DNA from 3 places in the Agarivorans albus genome. Region 2 is predicted to be linked to each of the others. Evidence: predicted binding sites of a transcription regulator. Region 2 holds the regulator's gene; each other region holds the start of a gene.
The links. The regulator MetJ, encoded in region 2, represses methionine synthesis genes. The targets are predictions, from matches to a motif close to TAGACGTCTAGACGTCTA.

Region 1 (5,820 bases), 350 kb from region 2:
TAGCAGCGGGGCAGTTAAAAACTTGCTGCATTATCTGTTGCCATTCTACTCCGTGGGGTTTTACTCGGCCGTAAACCGCGTGGCAGACTAGATGAGCTACTTCGTGAGGGACGGTTTGGGCTAAAAAGTGTTGCGGTTGCTGCTGATAAAAGTGGGCGTTAAAACGCAAGCGCCATTGGCTTAAATTGGCACTGCCCGCCACTTTACTTTTTCGCGATGACAGCACAAGCTCGGGGCGCTGAAAGCTTTGCTTAAAATAGCTTTCAGCCAGCCTAAAGCACTGTTCTACTTGATGAGTTATTTGCTGCACAAATTGAATTCTTAGACTTAGCCAATAAAAAAGCCGAAAGGATAATCGTCGATTATACGCTTTCGGCTTAATTTAACGAGTGAGCAATAGCTTATAAGCCAGCTTCACTCTTTAGTAGTTCTGCTTTATCAGTCGCTTCCCAAGGGAACTCTTCACGACCAAAGTGACCGTAAGCAGCGGTTGCTTTATAGATTGGGCGTTCCAAATCTAGCATGCTTAAAATACCGTAAGGGCGCAGGTCAAAGTGCTTACGCACTAAAGCCACTAATTTGTCATCGGCAATTTTGCCAGTGCCAAAGGTGTCAATGCTGATTGAAGTCGGCTCCGCTACACCAATTGCATACGATACTTGAATCTCACAGCGATCGGCTAAACCTGCGGCAACAATATTTTTAGCTACATAGCGGCCAGCGTATGCGGCACTGCGGTCAACTTTTGAAGGATCTTTACCAGAGAATGCACCGCCACCATGACGTGCCATGCCTCCGTAGGTATCTACAATAATTTTACGACCGGTTAAGCCACAATCACCCATTGGGCCACCAATTACAAAGCGGCCAGTAGGGTTAATGTGAAACTGGGTCTTATCGTTAAGCCACTGTGCAGGTAGTACTGGCTTAATGATTTCTTCCATTACGGCTTCACGTAAATCGGCAGTAGAAATGCTGTCACAGTGCTGTGTAGACAAAACTACCGCGTCAATGCCAGTGATAATGCCATTCTCGTAAGCAAAGGTAACCTGTGATTTAGCGTCTGGGCGTAACCAGTCAAGTGTGCCATTTTTACGCACTTCTGCTTGGCGCTTAACCAGCAAGTGAGAGTAAGTAATTGGTGCAGGCATTAATACATCGGTTTCGTTGGTAGCATAACCAAACATTAAACCTTGGTCACCAGCGCCTTGATCTTCTGGGCGTGAGCGGTCTACACCTTGGTTAATGTCTGGGCTTTGTTTGCCCACAACGTTAAGCACTGCACAAGAGTCAGCATCAAAACCCATATCTGAGTGGGTGTAGCCAATGTCACGTACTGTTGAGCGAGCAAGTTCTTCGATATCAACCCAGGCTGAGGTATTGATTTCGCCGCCTACCATTACCATGCCGGTTTTTACGTAGGTTTCACAGGCTACACGTGCCTTTGGGTCTTGCTCTAAGATTGCATCCAATACTGCATCGGAGATTTGATCTGCAATTTTGTCTGGATGCCCTTCAGACACTGATTCTGAAGTAAATAAATGAGTAGCCATGTTTATATCTCGTAAATGGAATTATATACGTATGGATGTTTTACCATCTGGACGTCTATTCTAAGTGAGGGGTAAAAGATTTGCTAGCGCTTATTAATGAAAATAATTCACATTGGCAGATTAGTTTTATTGAATTTGCCCATTAATACGCAGGCTTTCAACTTTAAGATCTTAGCAAAAACTATTTTGTTGCTAATCGCTTAGCTATCTTTAGGGGCTGATGGTATGTCAGAACGGCAGATACAGAGTACTGCTTAGAAAAGCCTAAAAGTGGTGGCTGTTAGATCTTAGCTTGAACTACAAATCACTTAGCCACTTTTAAAGCGGCTAAGTGTACAAGTTTGAATGCAAGTTGCGTTATTAGGGTTTGCTCAGCTCGTGCTTAATCCAGTTACTCATGTTTTGCCTGGTTTCGAGTCCGGTTTTGCGAGCGATTTCTTCGTCACCACGCACAATTACAACAACCGGCAGAGTAGAAACTTGATACTTGCTACGAGCGGTTCTGTCTTCACTCAAGTTAATTAGCTCAATTTTTTTGTCATTCTGCTGGTTATAAAGCAGCACTAAATCAGCTTGAATTTTACTTTGGTCATTTCGGTCATGCACAAAAGAGACTAAGCGAATCGGAGGACGAGGGCTACGGGTTAAATCTAGGCACTGGCCGCCATCATCGTATTCTTTACATGACCAAACAAAGTCGTGGTACTTAAGAGTTTGCGAATAGAAGTATTGGCCAGCATCGAACTTTTTGATGCTAGGTATGTGCTTGGTGGTTTCACCATGTTCATCGCTGAAGCTTTTAATCACTCGACTATTAGCTTGGAAGGTGGTGGTGTCGGTATTTACGGCAGCAAAAACTTGACCTGAAAACCAAGCCATTATTAACAGTACAACTGGGCGGCGCATAAAAAAAATCCCTATAAAATACAAAGCCACTATTAATATCCGTGTCATTCTAGAACACTTAAGCCTGCAAGCCTATCGTATTTTTCTGTGATACCGTTCTCATTTTCATTTCGCCTAGTTTTTCCGGTGAATAGCTCCTTTCTTGTCTTATTTGACAGGTATTATCGGCTCATTTTTGCTGGTTAGGGTTTTGCTATCTGTAGTGCTGGGACTGGGCTATTCGTTTCACACATTTGTTGGGAGAGCGCTGCTCAGTTTATCTAGCTAGCGAGTTGTTTTGGTAATAGAGAATGCGAGGGTACTTGTATTTAAGCTTGTCTCTTTGTCGTCGCCGCTATTGCTGGGTCTTACATTTAACTTTGCTGCAATTGTTCACTATCTAGCGTTTTGTTTTCTTCTTTAACTAGAACGGGGCTATTGATTAAGCGGATTTGCGCATTGAGTAGTTGCTGCTCAATCAAACTGGGTGAACGGAAGATATATTTGGCAATGGCACTGGCGCACAAACACGCCACTATGGCTGGAATAACAATTTCAACCTGCATGGTTTGTTCGGTAATGAGTAAAAACGCTGCCCAGGGGGTGCGAAATACTGCGCCAAACATGGCGCCCATACCTACTATAACGAGCATTAAGTCTGCACTATCAGGAATAACCTCGCCAATAATACTGCCTAAAATACCGCCAATTACCAACATGGGGCCTAAACTGCCACCGGGTAGGGCAAAGGCTAGAGCTACAGTGGTTAAGACGATCCTAGCCAATAACCAGAGGTGCTGTTGGCCAAGGTCTAACTCCCAATAAAGTAAACCGTTTGGCGTAATAGGTTCTAAACCTAACCATTGAGGGTTTAGTAGCCCTGCTAAAGCGGTCACACTAGCCGCAATAGTTACTGCATAGTTGCGGTTAAGTTTAGGCATGGCGCGAATAAGCTTAACCAGCAAAGTAGCAAATACACCACACAACATGCCGAGTAAGGCAAACTGCGCTAAACCATGCCATTCAAAAGACTGTGGAGGCAGGTTAATTGTTAACATGCTTCCACCATGTAATTGCGATATAACGCTTGCTGTTGCTGCCACCACCGCAATGGTGGCGATAGAGCGCCAGTTAAAGCGACGCATGACTAACTCATAAGCTATCACCGTACCGGCCAATGGCGCATTAAATAAAGCCGCTACTGCCGCGGCAGTGCCACATGCAACACTTAAGCGTACTTGACCTTCGGTTAAGCGCGCGGAGTAAGACAAGTTACTGGCAACAACCGCACTTAGATAACAGGCTGGGCCTACGATTCCCACAGCATAGCCACCCCACGTTAATAGCAGGCCCATAGCAAACTGGTATATCAGGTTACCCCAGTGCAGCTGCCCCTCATCAAAGTGATATGCCTTCACCACAAAAATTAAACCCACTTGTTTGTAACGACTAAATAAGCGCTCAAACAACAGAATACAAATAGCTGCAATAAAGGGCAGTGAATAAGCTGGTAAGGGCGAATCAAGAAACTGATTAGGGTTGAGGTGGGCGAGATCACTAAACAATAATGCTAAGCCACTGGAGAACAAACCTATGAACAGGTAAACAAAAAAACTGCGGCTGCGAAAAGCAAAGTTGTTCGCCATTTTTTGTTTAACGTCCTTGTTTGGTTCTTATATCAAGACTTTATCACGAAGATTCAAACTGTAAATATGCGATTGCTTAAGCATTCAGCAGAAAAAATGCATAAAACTGGAGATTCTTTTTAGATAAATATTGAGTAACACCGTTGACTTTGTGACAATACGCGCCTCTCGATACCCAATAGCCCTAATATTTGCAGGAGAAATTCATGTCTTCTCGTCGTCAATACGCCAACGCTATTCGTGCTTTAAGCATGGATGCAGTTCAGCAAGCTAACTCTGGTCACCCTGGTGCACCAATGGGAATGGCCGACATTGCTGAAGTTCTATGGCGCGACTTTTTGAAACACAACCCAACTGACCCAAACTGGGCAGACCGTGACCGCTTTATTCTATCTAACGGCCATGGCTCAATGTTGCTGTATTCTCTACTGCACCTATCTGGGTATCAGCTACCTATTGAAGAGCTTAAAAACTTCCGTCAGCTGCATTCTAAAACGCCTGGTCACCCAGAATACGGTTATGCACCTGGCGTAGAAACCACCACTGGTCCATTAGGCCAAGGTATTACCAACGCAGTAGGTATGGCGCTAGCCGAGAAAATCTTAGCGGCTCAATTTAACCGCGATGGCTTCCCTGTAGTTGATCACTACACTTACACCTTCCTTGGTGACGGTTGTTTGATGGAAGGTATCTCGCACGAAGCGTGTTCTTTGGCGGGTACTCAAGGCCTAGGCAAACTTATCGCATTCTGGGATGACAATGGCATCTCGATTGATGGTGAGGTTGAAGGTTGGTTTACCGATGACACCGTTAAGCGTTTTGAATCTTACGGCTGGCACGTAATTGGTGGCGTAGATGGTCACGACAGTGAAGCGATTAGCGCTGCAATTAAAGCGGCTCAAGCTGAAACTACTCGCCCAACCATGATTTGTTGTAAAACCGTTATTGGTTTTGGTTCGCCAAACAAATCTGGTAGCCACGATTGTCACGGTGCTCCACTAGGCGCTGAAGAAATCGCTGCTGCCCGTGAATTCTTAAACTGGCCACACGCTGCGTTTGATATTCCACAAGATGTTTACCAAGCGTGGGATGCCAAACCTAATGGTGAAAAAGCGCAATCAGAGTGGAACCAGTTATTTGCCGGTTATGAAGCTGCTCACCCAGCATTGGCCGCTGAATTTAAGCGTCGTGTTGATGGTCAACTACCTGCCGACTGGAAAGAGTTTGCCGATAACTACATTAGCGAGTTGCAAGAAAGCCAAGCTAAAATTGCTACCCGCCAATCTTCACAAAAAACACTAGAAGCCTTTGGTCCTAAATTGCCAGAGCTACTAGGTGGTAGTGCTGACTTAGCGCCATCTAACCTTACTATGTGGTCTGGCTCTGAAGCTGTTACTGCTGAAGATGCTTCAGGCAACTACATGCACTACGGTGTTCGTGAGTTTGGTATGTCGGCCATTATGAACGGCATTACTTTGCACGGCGGCCTAAAGGCCTACGGTGCAACCTTCTTAATGTTTATGGAATACGCGCGTAACGCTTTACGTATGGCTGCATTAATGAAGCAACCTGCGATCTTTGTATACACGCACGATTCAATTGGTTTGGGCGAAGATGGCCCAACTCACCAAGCGGTAGAGCAAACTGCAAGCTTACGTTTAACGCCTAACATGAGCACCTGGCGCCCATGTGACTCGGTTGAGTCTGCAGTGGCTTGGCGTCATGCGGTAGAGCGC
Region 2 (5,820 bases):
CTTGTGGCGCAGGGCAGGGCGGAAATACCCACGTTTCGCCCTGCTGTAACGGTTGAGCAAGTTGGTATAGCTGTTGGCTAAGCTCGTTAACTGCGTTGCCATCGGCAGCTTCAAAGCGAAACAGCGCCTGAAAGCTAAAGGGCGGTAGTTCGGTATCTTTACGCTCGTTTAAGGCAAAGCGAGCAAAATGTTGGTAACCGTTGTTGATAAGATCTTGCAACAGCTCGTGTTCAGGGTGGTGAGATTGCAACAACACCTTGCCCAGCAGGTTCGCTCGACCAGCTCGGCCAGCTACTTGAACGTAAAGTTGGGCTAAGCGTTCTGGCGCACGAAAATCAGAGCAAAACAACGCGTGGTCTATGTCTAATAAGGCAACCAAGGTTACATTTGGAAAGTGGTGGCCCTTGGCCAACATTTGGGTGCCAATTAATATTTGGTATTGGTTGTTGTGAATATCGTCCAGTAACTGTTCTAAGCTGCCTTTGCGGCGGGTACTGTCGCGGTCGATACGCGCCACTTTGTATTCGGGAAATATCTCCAGCAAGGCTTCTTGCAACTGCTCGGTGCCTAAACCTGTTGTTACCAAGTTGGTAGAGCCACATTTTTCACATTGGTGTGGCACGGCTTTTTGGCTGCCACAGTGGTGACAAGCTAAATGGCGAGGCTGCTGATGATAGGTAAAGTAAGCCTCACAACGCTCACATTCGCATACATGGCCACACTCATGGCACAGCAACGCAGGGGCGTAACCTCGGCGATTTAAAAACAGCATTACTTGGCGGCCAGCTTTTAACTCAATGCGCATGGCTTTAATTAGTGCTGGTGATAAACCTGAGGATAAAGGTTGCTGGCGAATATCCAGTAATTGTTGCTCGGCCAATACTGCATTACCGGCGCGTTGCTTTAGTTCTAAGTGTGAGTAACGGCCGCTTAGCGCATTGTGCAAACTTTCTAGCGATGGGGTGGCAGAGCCAAGCACCACCGGCATTTTTTCTAAGCGGGCACGCACTATGGCTAAATCGCGCGCGTGGTAGCGAAAGCTGTCTTGCTGCTTAAAAGAGCTGTCGTGCTCCTCATCGATAATAATTACCCCAGGGTTTTTCATGGGGGTGAATACTGCCGAACGCGTGCCAATAATAATGCCTGCTTCGCCTTGTTTGGCTTTAAGCCATGCGGTAAAACGTTCGGTGTCGTTTAACCCAGAGTTAATCGCATAAACCGGCACTTTAAAGCGCTCGGCAAAGCGCGCTAAGGTTTGTGGCGTTAAGCCAATTTCGGGCACCAATACTAAGGCTTGTTTACCTTTAGCAAGCACTTCGGCAATAATATTTAAATACACCTCGGTTTTGCCCGACCCGGTAATACCCTCGATAAGAAAGGCCTGAAAACTGCCAATGCTTTGATTGACTGCCGCCACTGCAATGGCTTGTTCTGCATTAAGCTTCAGCGAGGCTTGGTTGTTGGTATCGCTTTTCGACCACAGCGCTGGTGCGGGCGTAATCTCATGTTTTTCGATAAAACCTTTATCTACTAGCGCTTTAATGGCAGTACGGGATAATTCTTGTTGCTTGCATTGTTCGTCACTCAGCTGGCCATCTTCTTGCTGTTGCAAGCTGCCTAATACAACCCCTTGCTTGGGGGCGCGGGTAAAGTTAGCTAGATCGGCCGCTTTGCCTTGCTCGCTTAAACGCCACACAACAATGCTTTTAGCTTTGGCTGGCTCACCTTTGCGTAAAAGTGCCGGCAAGGCTTGGCTGATAACATCTCCTAAGCTGTGGTGATAATAAGAGCTAGCCCAATTAAGTAGCTTAAATAGGCTTTCTGGTAATAATGCTTGTTGATCGAGTGATTCACTAAATGGTTTGAGTTTATCTTCGGCAATGTCGCTATCGCTGGGGTGTTCTATTACCAAACCCACTTTTTCGCCTTTACCAAAAGGCACCTTTACCCGAGTACCAATGGCTGGCATGGGGGTGTTTGCTGGCACGCTGTAATCAAAAAGGCGACGCAGGGGAATAGCTAAGGCAACACGAACAATCGACACTAATGAATAAACTCAAGCAAAAAACCTGTCTCATTCTACTGGCAGAGCACCTTGCGGAGCAAATCAAGCGTTTGGCGAATTTTTGCCCGCTTTTTGTTGTTGGGTGCTTGCTATGCTAGGTGGCTTCTTATATGATCCGCCACCTAAAATTTATAGGCTCTGATAGAGTTGCTTTCGTATGGTGTTTGGTGTCAATTGTGGCGACCAGATGGCGATACGGCCCAAGTATTGAGGTAATCCATGAAAACTGATATCCACCCAACTTACGAAGTACTTACTGCTACTTGTTCTTGCGGTAACGTAATCGAAACTAAATCTACTCGCACTGGCGCAATGTTCCTAGACGTATGTGACAAATGTCACCCGTTCTACACTGGTAAGCAACGTAACGTTGATACCGGTGGTCGTGTTGATCGTTTCAACAAGAAATTCGCTGTATTGGGCAAAAAATAAGCCAGCCTTATTTTCGCTACACAGCAAACAAAAAGCGCCTAAGGGCGCTTTTTTTGTGTCTGGGGCTTAATAGTTTTTAGATTAAGCTAAATTGCTTTTTAGTTAGAAGTTTACCTTCATGGAATACTTCAAATAACCAGTCACCAGTAACAGCTTCCCATTTTTCTTCGATGAAGTAGAAATGACAATTACTCGTTGTCCCGTTTTTTAGTTTTAGCGTTTTACTGTATGACATCGAAGTATAGATTTTCCCGTCATCATCTATCATTTCAGGGCTGGTAATCGATTTAGTTACTTCAACCTTTTTTTGTCCAGCTTTTACTTCAAAACAATAACCAAAAGTTGTACCCACTTGAGCTGCTATCTCAGTTGTTTGCTTAGTGACTTTTCCACTCTTACCCGTTAGTACCGAATCGTTTGGCGTATTGCTTGCTGAGTATTCTCCTGTGAGACTTGATTGCCCGTAAATCCCGTAGTCGAGAATTGTTGAAGTTACTTCGGTATTTGATTCAGTACTGGCACATCCTGCTAATAGAATTAGCGCAGCTGTGTATAGCTTTTTCATGATCATCCTTGACGTTATTAACTGACTTAAAATAGAAATTTTTTTGAGGATGATAACTAACTAAACTAGAAAGTCGATTGCTTAATGTTTTGCTGAGCTTATTTTCTTTCGAAGTTAGACATACGCAGCTGAACTCATTAGCAAACGCAGTACAAACTTTCACTTCATATTTAGTGTCTCCTGAGTGTTCAGATAATGCGGGGCAACCTTTCTTTTGCTTCATTTTCTTTGGTTGTTCAAAGAAAATGACGTCGCAGTTAGGCGAAACGGGAGCGTTTAGCTAACAGATGAGAAATAAAGCAAATGGAGGCAAGCGTAGCCTTAGGTAAGATAAAGCAACAAAAGCCGCTTAATCAGCGGCTTCGTTTTATCAATTAGTACTTAGTTGTTGGCTTCTTCTCTCTGCTCTAAAGAGTGAGCTTTACCCAAAGTCCAAGTGTCATAATCTCGCAGCAAATAGAGAGCTAAGCATGCAGCGAGCATTGGCCAAGCAGCAAAGAACAATAAGTTATTAAATGGGTCTAGATACTTAGCAAATGAAGAAAATGTTGAACCAGCATGCAGTACCAATACTGCAAGGTAGGTGATGTTTTTCCATAAACCTAAGGTAAAGGCTGCGATAAAGGCCAGTTGTGCAAGCCCCATGGCAATAAGTGTATTGGTGGTTAAATTTAATCCGTAAAAGCCAGAGAACACTTTTATTGCATGCTCTGGCACAAGTACTTTATCTAAGGCCCATATTGTAAACACGAGGGCAATGCTTAGCCTTAAACATAAAAGACCAAGCGATAGTTTTGAGGCTAACTGAGGAGGGTACGACGTTTTCATCCTTTTACCTATTTTAAGTTAAGAGCCTGTTTACAGACCGGTAAGCCCTCAATTTGATTACAGTTTATGAGTAAAAGTTGGTGAAAATAATTTGTCGTACGCTGGGTTTAGGCAACAAAAAAGCCGCTCAATGAGCGGCTTCCTAGTTTCTTATTCTTCTTTATCCAATTCCGCTTGGGCGGCTTTCTCTAAGGCCGGGTCGGGCTTGTCTTTTTGCAAGTCGGCGTCGTCGGGGAGCGGCTGGCCTGTGTAGGCGTGCAAAAATGCTTCGCAAAGTAGCTCACTGTTGGTGGCGTGGCGTAGGTTATTTATTTGTCTACGGGTTCGCTCATCGGTCAATATCTTTAGCACTTTTAGTGGGATAGATACTGTGATTTTTTTTACTTGTTCGCTTTTTTTACCGTGCTCAGCGTAAGGGCTGATCCACTCACCATTCCAATCTGTAGACATTCTGCAATACACACCAAACTAAAGAGACCCTATTGTAACGGGGGAAATGCGACTTAGCAATCCAACAGCAAAGACATTTAGACGTCTAGAAGTGTTGACGTCTTTTTTGCTAGTGGTAAAGTGGCAGGATAAATTGAGGGAGTAAATCAGCAATGTCTTTAAAAGATCTACAAGCGGCTACTATAGCAGTGCGCAGCGGTATTGAAAGTGATACCCAACACGGTGCGGTAGTACCGCCTATTTATTTGTCGAGTAACTACAGCTTTGCTGATTTTAACCAAAAACGCCAGTTTGATTACAGCCGTTCAGGTAACCCTACTCGCCACATTTTAGCCGAGGCGATTGCCGATTTAGAACATGGCGCTGGTGCGGTAATTACTAACACCGGTATGTCGGCGGTTAACCTTGTTACTGCCTTGCTTGAGCCTGGCGATTTATTGGTTGCGCCGCATGATTGTTACGGTGGTAGCTACCGTTTATTCGACAGCCTAGCTAAAAAGAATGCCTTTGAAGTGGCTTTTGTTGATCAAAACGATGACGCAGCTCTAGCTCAGCTATTGGCTAAGAAGCCTAAATTGGTGTGGTTAGAGACCCCAAGTAACCCTTTGCTTCGAATTGTAGACATTAAAGCCATTGCCGAGCAAGCACATGCTGCTGGCACGTTGGTAGTGGTAGACAACACCTTTTTGTCGCCTGCCTTGCAAACGCCAATTTTGTTAGGTGCCGACATTGTGGTGCACTCGGCCACTAAATATATTAACGGCCACTCGGATGTGGTGGCCGGTATGGTGGTTGCAGCCAACGAAGAACTGGCCGAGCAATTGGCGTGGTGGGCAAACTGTTTAGGGTTAACGGGTTCTGCTTTTGATTCGTACCTTACTTTGCGAGGTTTGCGTACCCTTAAAGCACGTATGAATGTACACCAACAAAATGCCCAAGCCCTGGTGGAATGTTTGCAGCAACAAGAAGCGGTAGGCGCGATTTACTATCCTGGTTTACCAGAGCATCCTGGGCATGTTTTAGCGCAAAGCCAGCAAAAAGGCTTTGGTGCTATGTTCAGTTTTGAATTGAATTTAGAAGAAAGCCAAATGGTTAAGTTTTTAAAAAGCTTACAGTTGTTTTCTTTGGCGGAATCTTTAGGTGGCGTAGAGAGTCTAATTGCTCATCCGGCTACCATGACACACGCTGCGATGTCGGCGGAAGCGCTAGAAGAGGCTGGCATTTCTAATCAGTTATTGCGGGTATCGGTAGGCTTGGAAGATTCGCAAGATTTAGTTAATGATTTACAGCAGGCCTTTGCCCAACTGTAGTTTTACCAGCGTTGTAGAGAGGTAAGTCATGTCGGTAAATAGACATGTGCATAAATTTGGTGGCAGCAGCTTAGCTGATGCAGGGTGCTTTAAGCGGGTGGCGGCCATTGTGGCCGAGCATACCCAAGCACAGGATTTAATTGTGGTATCGGCAGCGGGTAAAACCACTA
Region 3 (5,820 bases), 1.0 Mb from region 2:
TTGTTTTGCCGATGAAATTGGTGCGTGGACCTTGAACGAAATTACCATCAACTGGAATGCACCTTTGGTATGGGTGACTACAGTGTTGGATGAACACCGTCTCAAGTAAGTAAACCCATAACAATTAAGTATTTTAGGCCGACATTATGTCGGCCTTTATTGCTTCAAAAATTAAGTAATTACTGATACTTGGGTGTAAGCACCAGCAGATTATGTGATCTGTCACGGCGTTCTAACGCTCAATATCATTGAAAACAAGTTCTTGGCTAAGTAGACGGTTATAGTGAGACAGGGAGTTATATCTTTCTAGGTCGCTATCACTATTTAGCAACACCGGGAGAGATATAATGCGAACTAGTGTTAGTTGTCAGAGAATCAATGTGAAAGATAAAAATAAATTAGAGCAACGCTCAACTGTTTATGATGTCGCTGCGTTGGCTGGGGTTTCACCTAGCACTGTATCTCGGTTTATGAATCAAACCACTTATGTGTCTGATGCAAAACGTAAGCAAATTCAAGCTGCAATGATTGAGCTTGGCTATAAACCTGGCCAGCAAACCGGAGCCAGTGCTAGCAGCCGCACCATGACAATTGGTGTATTGGTGCAAGACCCAGACAGCCCGTTTTATTCATCTATTTTAAATGGAATTGAAGAAGTTCTGCTGGCTCAAGGTTACTCACATATTATTGTAACGGGGCACTGGAATAGCGAAGAAGAAATGGAGTCGATGCAACTGTTGTTATCGCGCTCGGTGGATGGAATTATCATCGTAACTGGCGGTTTGAGTGACGAACAGGTGGTCGAGTTTTCAAAGAAAAGACCCATCGTTGCTTTAGGCCGTGAGTTAGAAGCAGCCCGCTTACGTTCGATAAAAATTGAAAACTCAGTGGGCGCTTACATGGCCACCAATCATCTTATTCAACTGGGCCACCGCGAGATTGTGCATATTAAAGGTGCCGAGGGGCATCCCGACGCTCAGCAACGTTATGAAGGTTATTGCCAAGCTATGGAGCATGCAGGTTTGCCTGTGAAGCTGCAACTGGTTGAGCAGGGCGACTTTACCGAACAAGGCGGTTTTGATGCGGTGCAGCGTTTGTTAACCAACAAGCGTCAGTTTAGTGCTATTTTTGCTTCTAATGATTTAACCGCACATGGTGCAATGTTGGCTTTATATAAAGCCAAGCGACCAGTGCCAGAGCGGGTTTCGGTGATTGGATTTGATGATGTGCCTGGCTCGGCGTTTTTCATTCCGCCGCTAACTACAGTGCGTCAACCCATATTTGATACCGGTTATGCTGCCGCCTTAACCATTTTAGACATGCTAAATGGTGGTGCGAGCAACAACTTCCGTATTCCTCCGGTTGAACTGGTGAAACGAGAAACCACCCAAGCACATATCCTCTAGTTAAAGCTTGCGAGTTTACTGCCTAAGTCGTTTATAATCGGCTTAGGCAGACTTAACTACATAGCTATGAAAACCAATTTAATCACTCGCCCAGGCTGGCATAAACTCGATGAAGAATTAAAGTACTTGTGGAAGGTTAAACGCCCTCAAGTAACTCAAGCAGTATCCGAAGCCGCAGCACTGGGTGACCGCTCAGAAAACGCGGAATACAAAGAAGGTAAGCGAGAGCTTCGCCGCATCGATTCTCGACTAAGGTTCTTAACCAAACGCTTAGATGCCCTAGAAATTGTTGACCATCACCCTCAACAAAACGGCAAAGTATTTTTTGGCGCATGGGTCGAGCTGGAAAATGATGAAGGCGATATCGTGCGCTACCGCATTGTTGGCACCGATGAAATAGACCCAAAGCTGGGTTACATAACTATCGACTCACCCATGGCACGAGCGCTTATCGGTAAGCAAGTAGACGATGATGTGTTTGTAAAAACGCCCTCTGGCACTAAAGAGTGGTGGATTAATCTTATTCAATACACTCCTTTCGACTAGCGGAGCTAATTCTGTTAGCTAACTATTTGTCTTAATGCATATTTAACCAGCAGTTAGCGGCTAAAACCCCCATGTTGAAAATAATTCATCTAAAGCTATGTTTAAGATGAATAGCGTTGACTTAAATAATCTTCTCTTTAGTATCTAGCGGTATAGACGTCTAAGTGTCTTTAACGGAGAAGGTCAATGGGATTTCACAACGCGCAACAAATCGAAACACTCAATCAAAGCTTAAGTGAGCTTAACCGCGATATTAACGTGTCCTTTGAGTTCTTCCCGCCAACCACCGAGACCATGGAGCAAACTTTGTGGTCGTCTATCGAGCGTTTGCAAACCTTAAAGCCTAAGTTTGTATCAGTAACCTATGGCGCAAACTCGGGCACTCGAGACCGCACTCACAAGGTGATTAAAGCGATTAAAGACCGCACAGGCTTAGCAGCTGCACCGCATTTAACCTGCATCGACTCAACGCCCGATGAGCTGCGCCAAATTGCCCGCGATTACTGGAACAGTGGTATTAAAGACATTGTGGCATTGCGAGGTGATTTGCCAGAAGGCTCTGCCAAGCCGCAAATGTACGCCAGCGATTTGGTGGCTTTGTTAAAAGAAGAAGCTGATTTTGATATCTCGGTAGCGGCTTACCCAGAGATTCACCCAGAAGCAAAAAGTGCCCAAGCCGATTTACTGGCCTTAAAGCGTAAAATGGATGCCGGTGCCAACCGCGCCATTACCCAGTTCTTTTTCGATGTAGAAAGCTATCTGCGCTTTCGCGACCGCTGTGCGGCCATAGGCATTGAAGGGGAAATCGTACCCGGTATTTTGCCAGTATCTAACTACAATACCCTGAAAAAGTTTGCCTCTTTTGCCAATGTAAAAGTGCCAAAATGGCTACACAATCAGTTTGCTGGCTTAGAGAATGACCAAACTACTCGAAACCTAGTAGGCGCCAGTGTAGCGATTGAAATGGTCAAAGTATTATCGCGCGAAGGAGTGAAAGACTTTCACTTTTATACGCTTAACCGCTCGGAGTTATCTTACGCTATTTGCCACACTTTAGGTGTTCGCCCAGCGGAAGCAGTGCCTGCTTAGTAGTCAAAATCAATAAGTAATAAAAAGCCTAGTAACCTGGGCTTTGTTGTATCCGCAGTTGGTGGCCAATATTGTGGAGTAGATACGGAAACGCCCAAAGTTATTAGCTTTGGGCGTTTCTTATAGCAAAATTAGTTACGACAAACCGAGCTTTAAAGCGTCATGCGCAGAATTGGAAAAGGTTTGCCCATATCATCAAGTGGCGAACGTGAAATGACCTTAAATCCCATATGTTGGTAAAACCAACTGCTTGCGGTTTTTGTTCATTTACGTCTGCTTTCGTAGCGCCTAAGTGCTCAATAGCATATTGCAGTAGCGCTTTACTAACACCTCGCCCTCTCGCTTCATTTAAGATGAACAGCATTTCAACCTTTGAATCGTGGCTACCCACAAAACCCAAAATTGAACCACTCTCATTGTTTATACATCTTAAGGTAACAGCGGAAAAAGCCTGCTCAATGATAATGGGTTTAAGAACTCAATATCTTCTTCTGTTATAAAGTCATGTGTTGCTCGGACTGAGTTTTCCCAAACCATAAGCATTTCTGCATAGTTTTTAGGAAGCACATTTTTCACAATCATAGTGTTCTCTCTAAAATTGACTGAAATTCATGTGCAGCCGCGAGCGTGGATTTTAGTTCTAAGGTGTATTTAAATCTACAAACATCCTAAGGCGATTTGCTCGGTGTTTACGCTGAGGTACTAACTTGCCACGAAGTAAGTAAAATCAATGAACGTTTAAAGGGGTAACTGGTCTAGCGTAACGGGTTGGTGTTGCTTGTGATGTTTTCTACATGTTGATCTTTCTTAAATTTAGCCGCATTAACACCTAACAGATTGATTCAGCAGAGAAATGGGAGATGAAGTTTGTATGGTTAAAATCGCAGTATTTTTAGCCAAAATAAAAAGTAATCAGTTTATCAAAAATCTATTATCAAAGTGGCCCCTGCATTTAAAAGGCCACTATCGATAAGATTCTTGTGATTGATTCTGACAAAGCTAAATTAACAAACAGAGTAAATTGATTGATTTACTACTCGTTACTCCTCATCCTCAAAGCTTACAGGGTAAAATGTTGCGTTGCTGCCATTTCGCTTTCCAAAGGAAGATAGTTTAAACCCAAAGTAAGGGTCTTTACCTAGATCTTCAAATGTAACGTAAATCTTAGTTTTAGTTATTTTATATTTGGCTAAGTAGACATGCCGAGCTTTCATTTCTGGTATATTTACCATCACTGTAGCTTCAGTATGCCCACTCCAATTGGAAGCTTGGTCGAACCCGCTATACTCGTCCCATTTTGCCTTAATTTCGAAACTATGACTTTTAGGGCTCACTCGTACCCACATTGGTCCACCATTACCTTTGGTCAGTTCCCCATCAACGCTTACAATTTCTGCACTGGAAACCTGTCCTAAATGGCGTTCATTAATTGCCGAGAAAACTGCTGTCTCGGAATTCAGCAATTGCCCATCCGTTGTATCAAATGGTGATTGATTACTCGCACAACTGGTAAGTAGAGTAATAAACGAGAAAAAAATAATACGCGTCATATGAGATAGTCCGTTATCAACAATTATGAATAGCAATTAGTCGAAGAAAAGTAGTACCTTCGAAAAGCTAGTTTAAGTGATGGTCACTATAAAAATAAATCAATTCAATAAAATAGAGTTAATTTTCTAGTGTTGGTAACACTTTTAATTGGCAGTTGGGGGGGAGTATCTGTTTTCGCTATTCAAATCACAGCAATAGTAACACCAAACTAATAGTTACTTATCGCGAAGCAAACTAATTATGAAATAGGTAGAATTGCTAGTGTTCTGATTCTAGTTTTTTAACTCTATAGAGCCGAATTTATAATTGGCGTAACTTATAGACGGTTGAATTTTCAGTTTCTTCAATCATTTATTTATTCCCTCATATGTTTCCTACTAGCACATGCTACATCAACAGCGCATTGACCCCAGAGCATATCAGCCACATGATTAGGGCGTAGTACCAGTTGTTTTTAAGTATTTGGCTGGTGGTGAATTGGTAGCGGCCAATCATGGTTAGGCCTACGCCAGATAGCGGGCTACTGCCGGTGGATATTGCCCAAGAACTTAAGAATAGAAAACCAAGCTGACTAGGTTCTGGATTAAGCGGCAATAACAAAGGGCTGGCTAAAGAAATACTAATAACTGGATGAATACCAAACATGCAGGCCACGATCATCATAGCTAACACTATTGCAAAGGTTTGATGGTTAAAGCTTACGTTGTGCAGGCTTAAGGTTTCTGGGTAGGCCAGCAATAAGGCTTTAATACCCGCCGAGAATACCCCTGCAGCTAAAAACAGCACGTACTGGCTGCCAACATTAGATAAGCGATGGCTAACAAAGTTTCTGGCAATGAGCACTTTTGAGTTCCCTTTGGCAAAGCTTAAGGCTGCAATCGGTGCTAGGCAGGTAATCATCAAAATAATGCTGAAATCGGGGAAGGCGAAATGCAATGCAATCACGCTGGTGGCGAGCACAAAGGGAATGGTTAAGCTTTCTCGACGCAAGGGGTAACCAGCAAAACTGTCTTTCTCTCTTAGTGATACTTCGGCAGTGGTAAAGGCCAAAGCAATCAGTGCCATTAAAGCGCCCGGTAGCAGCACATCTAGCCATTGCATACCGGGGGCGTAAGTAATGGATACCGCAGTGGCAATAAAAAACGGAGACCACCAGGCAGCGGCACAAAAGCAGCGCATTAATACTTTTTGTTGGGCGTTAGTTAAAGCTTGCTGCTTGGCCAAGCGG

Region 1: metK (methionine adenosyltransferase) is a predicted target of MetJ. The motif match lies at 1,594-1,611, and genes of this name have one in related genera.
Region 3: metF (methylenetetrahydrofolate reductase) is a predicted target of MetJ. The motif match lies at 2,098-2,115, and genes of this name have one in related genera.

What each region holds. Positions count from the first base shown of each region.
Region 1 is NZ_AP023032.1:767,688-773,507, forward strand. It holds gene K5620_RS03715 (SprT family zinc-dependent metalloprotease) at 1-382, opposite strand, end outside; gene metK (methionine adenosyltransferase) at 402-1,553, opposite strand; gene K5620_RS03725 (YbbN family protein) at 1,914-2,459, opposite strand; gene K5620_RS03730 (chloride channel protein) at 2,813-4,084, opposite strand; gene tkt (transketolase) at 4,291-5,820, shown strand, end outside.
Region 2 is NZ_AP023032.1:415,787-421,606, forward strand. It holds gene priA (primosomal protein N') at 1-2,044, opposite strand, end outside; gene rpmE (50S ribosomal protein L31) at 2,285-2,497, shown strand; gene K5620_RS01970 (DUF3859 domain-containing protein) at 2,574-3,062, opposite strand; gene K5620_RS01975 (hypothetical protein) at 3,444-3,812, opposite strand; gene metJ (met regulon transcriptional regulator MetJ) at 4,041-4,340, opposite strand; gene metB (cystathionine gamma-synthase) at 4,493-5,650, shown strand; gene metL (bifunctional aspartate kinase/homoserine dehydrogenase II) at 5,679-5,820, shown strand, end outside.
Region 3 is NZ_AP023032.1:4,194,851-4,200,670, reverse strand. It holds gene K5620_RS19060 (glycoside hydrolase family 9 protein) at 1-109, shown strand, start outside; gene K5620_RS19055 (substrate-binding domain-containing protein) at 381-1,406, shown strand; gene greB (transcription elongation factor GreB) at 1,473-1,952, shown strand; gene metF (methylenetetrahydrofolate reductase) at 2,139-3,041, shown strand; partial or broken gene K5620_RS19040 (GNAT family N-acetyltransferase) at 3,194-3,623, opposite strand; gene K5620_RS19035 (hypothetical protein) at 4,082-4,591, opposite strand; gene K5620_RS19030 (hypothetical protein) at 4,980-5,820, opposite strand, start outside.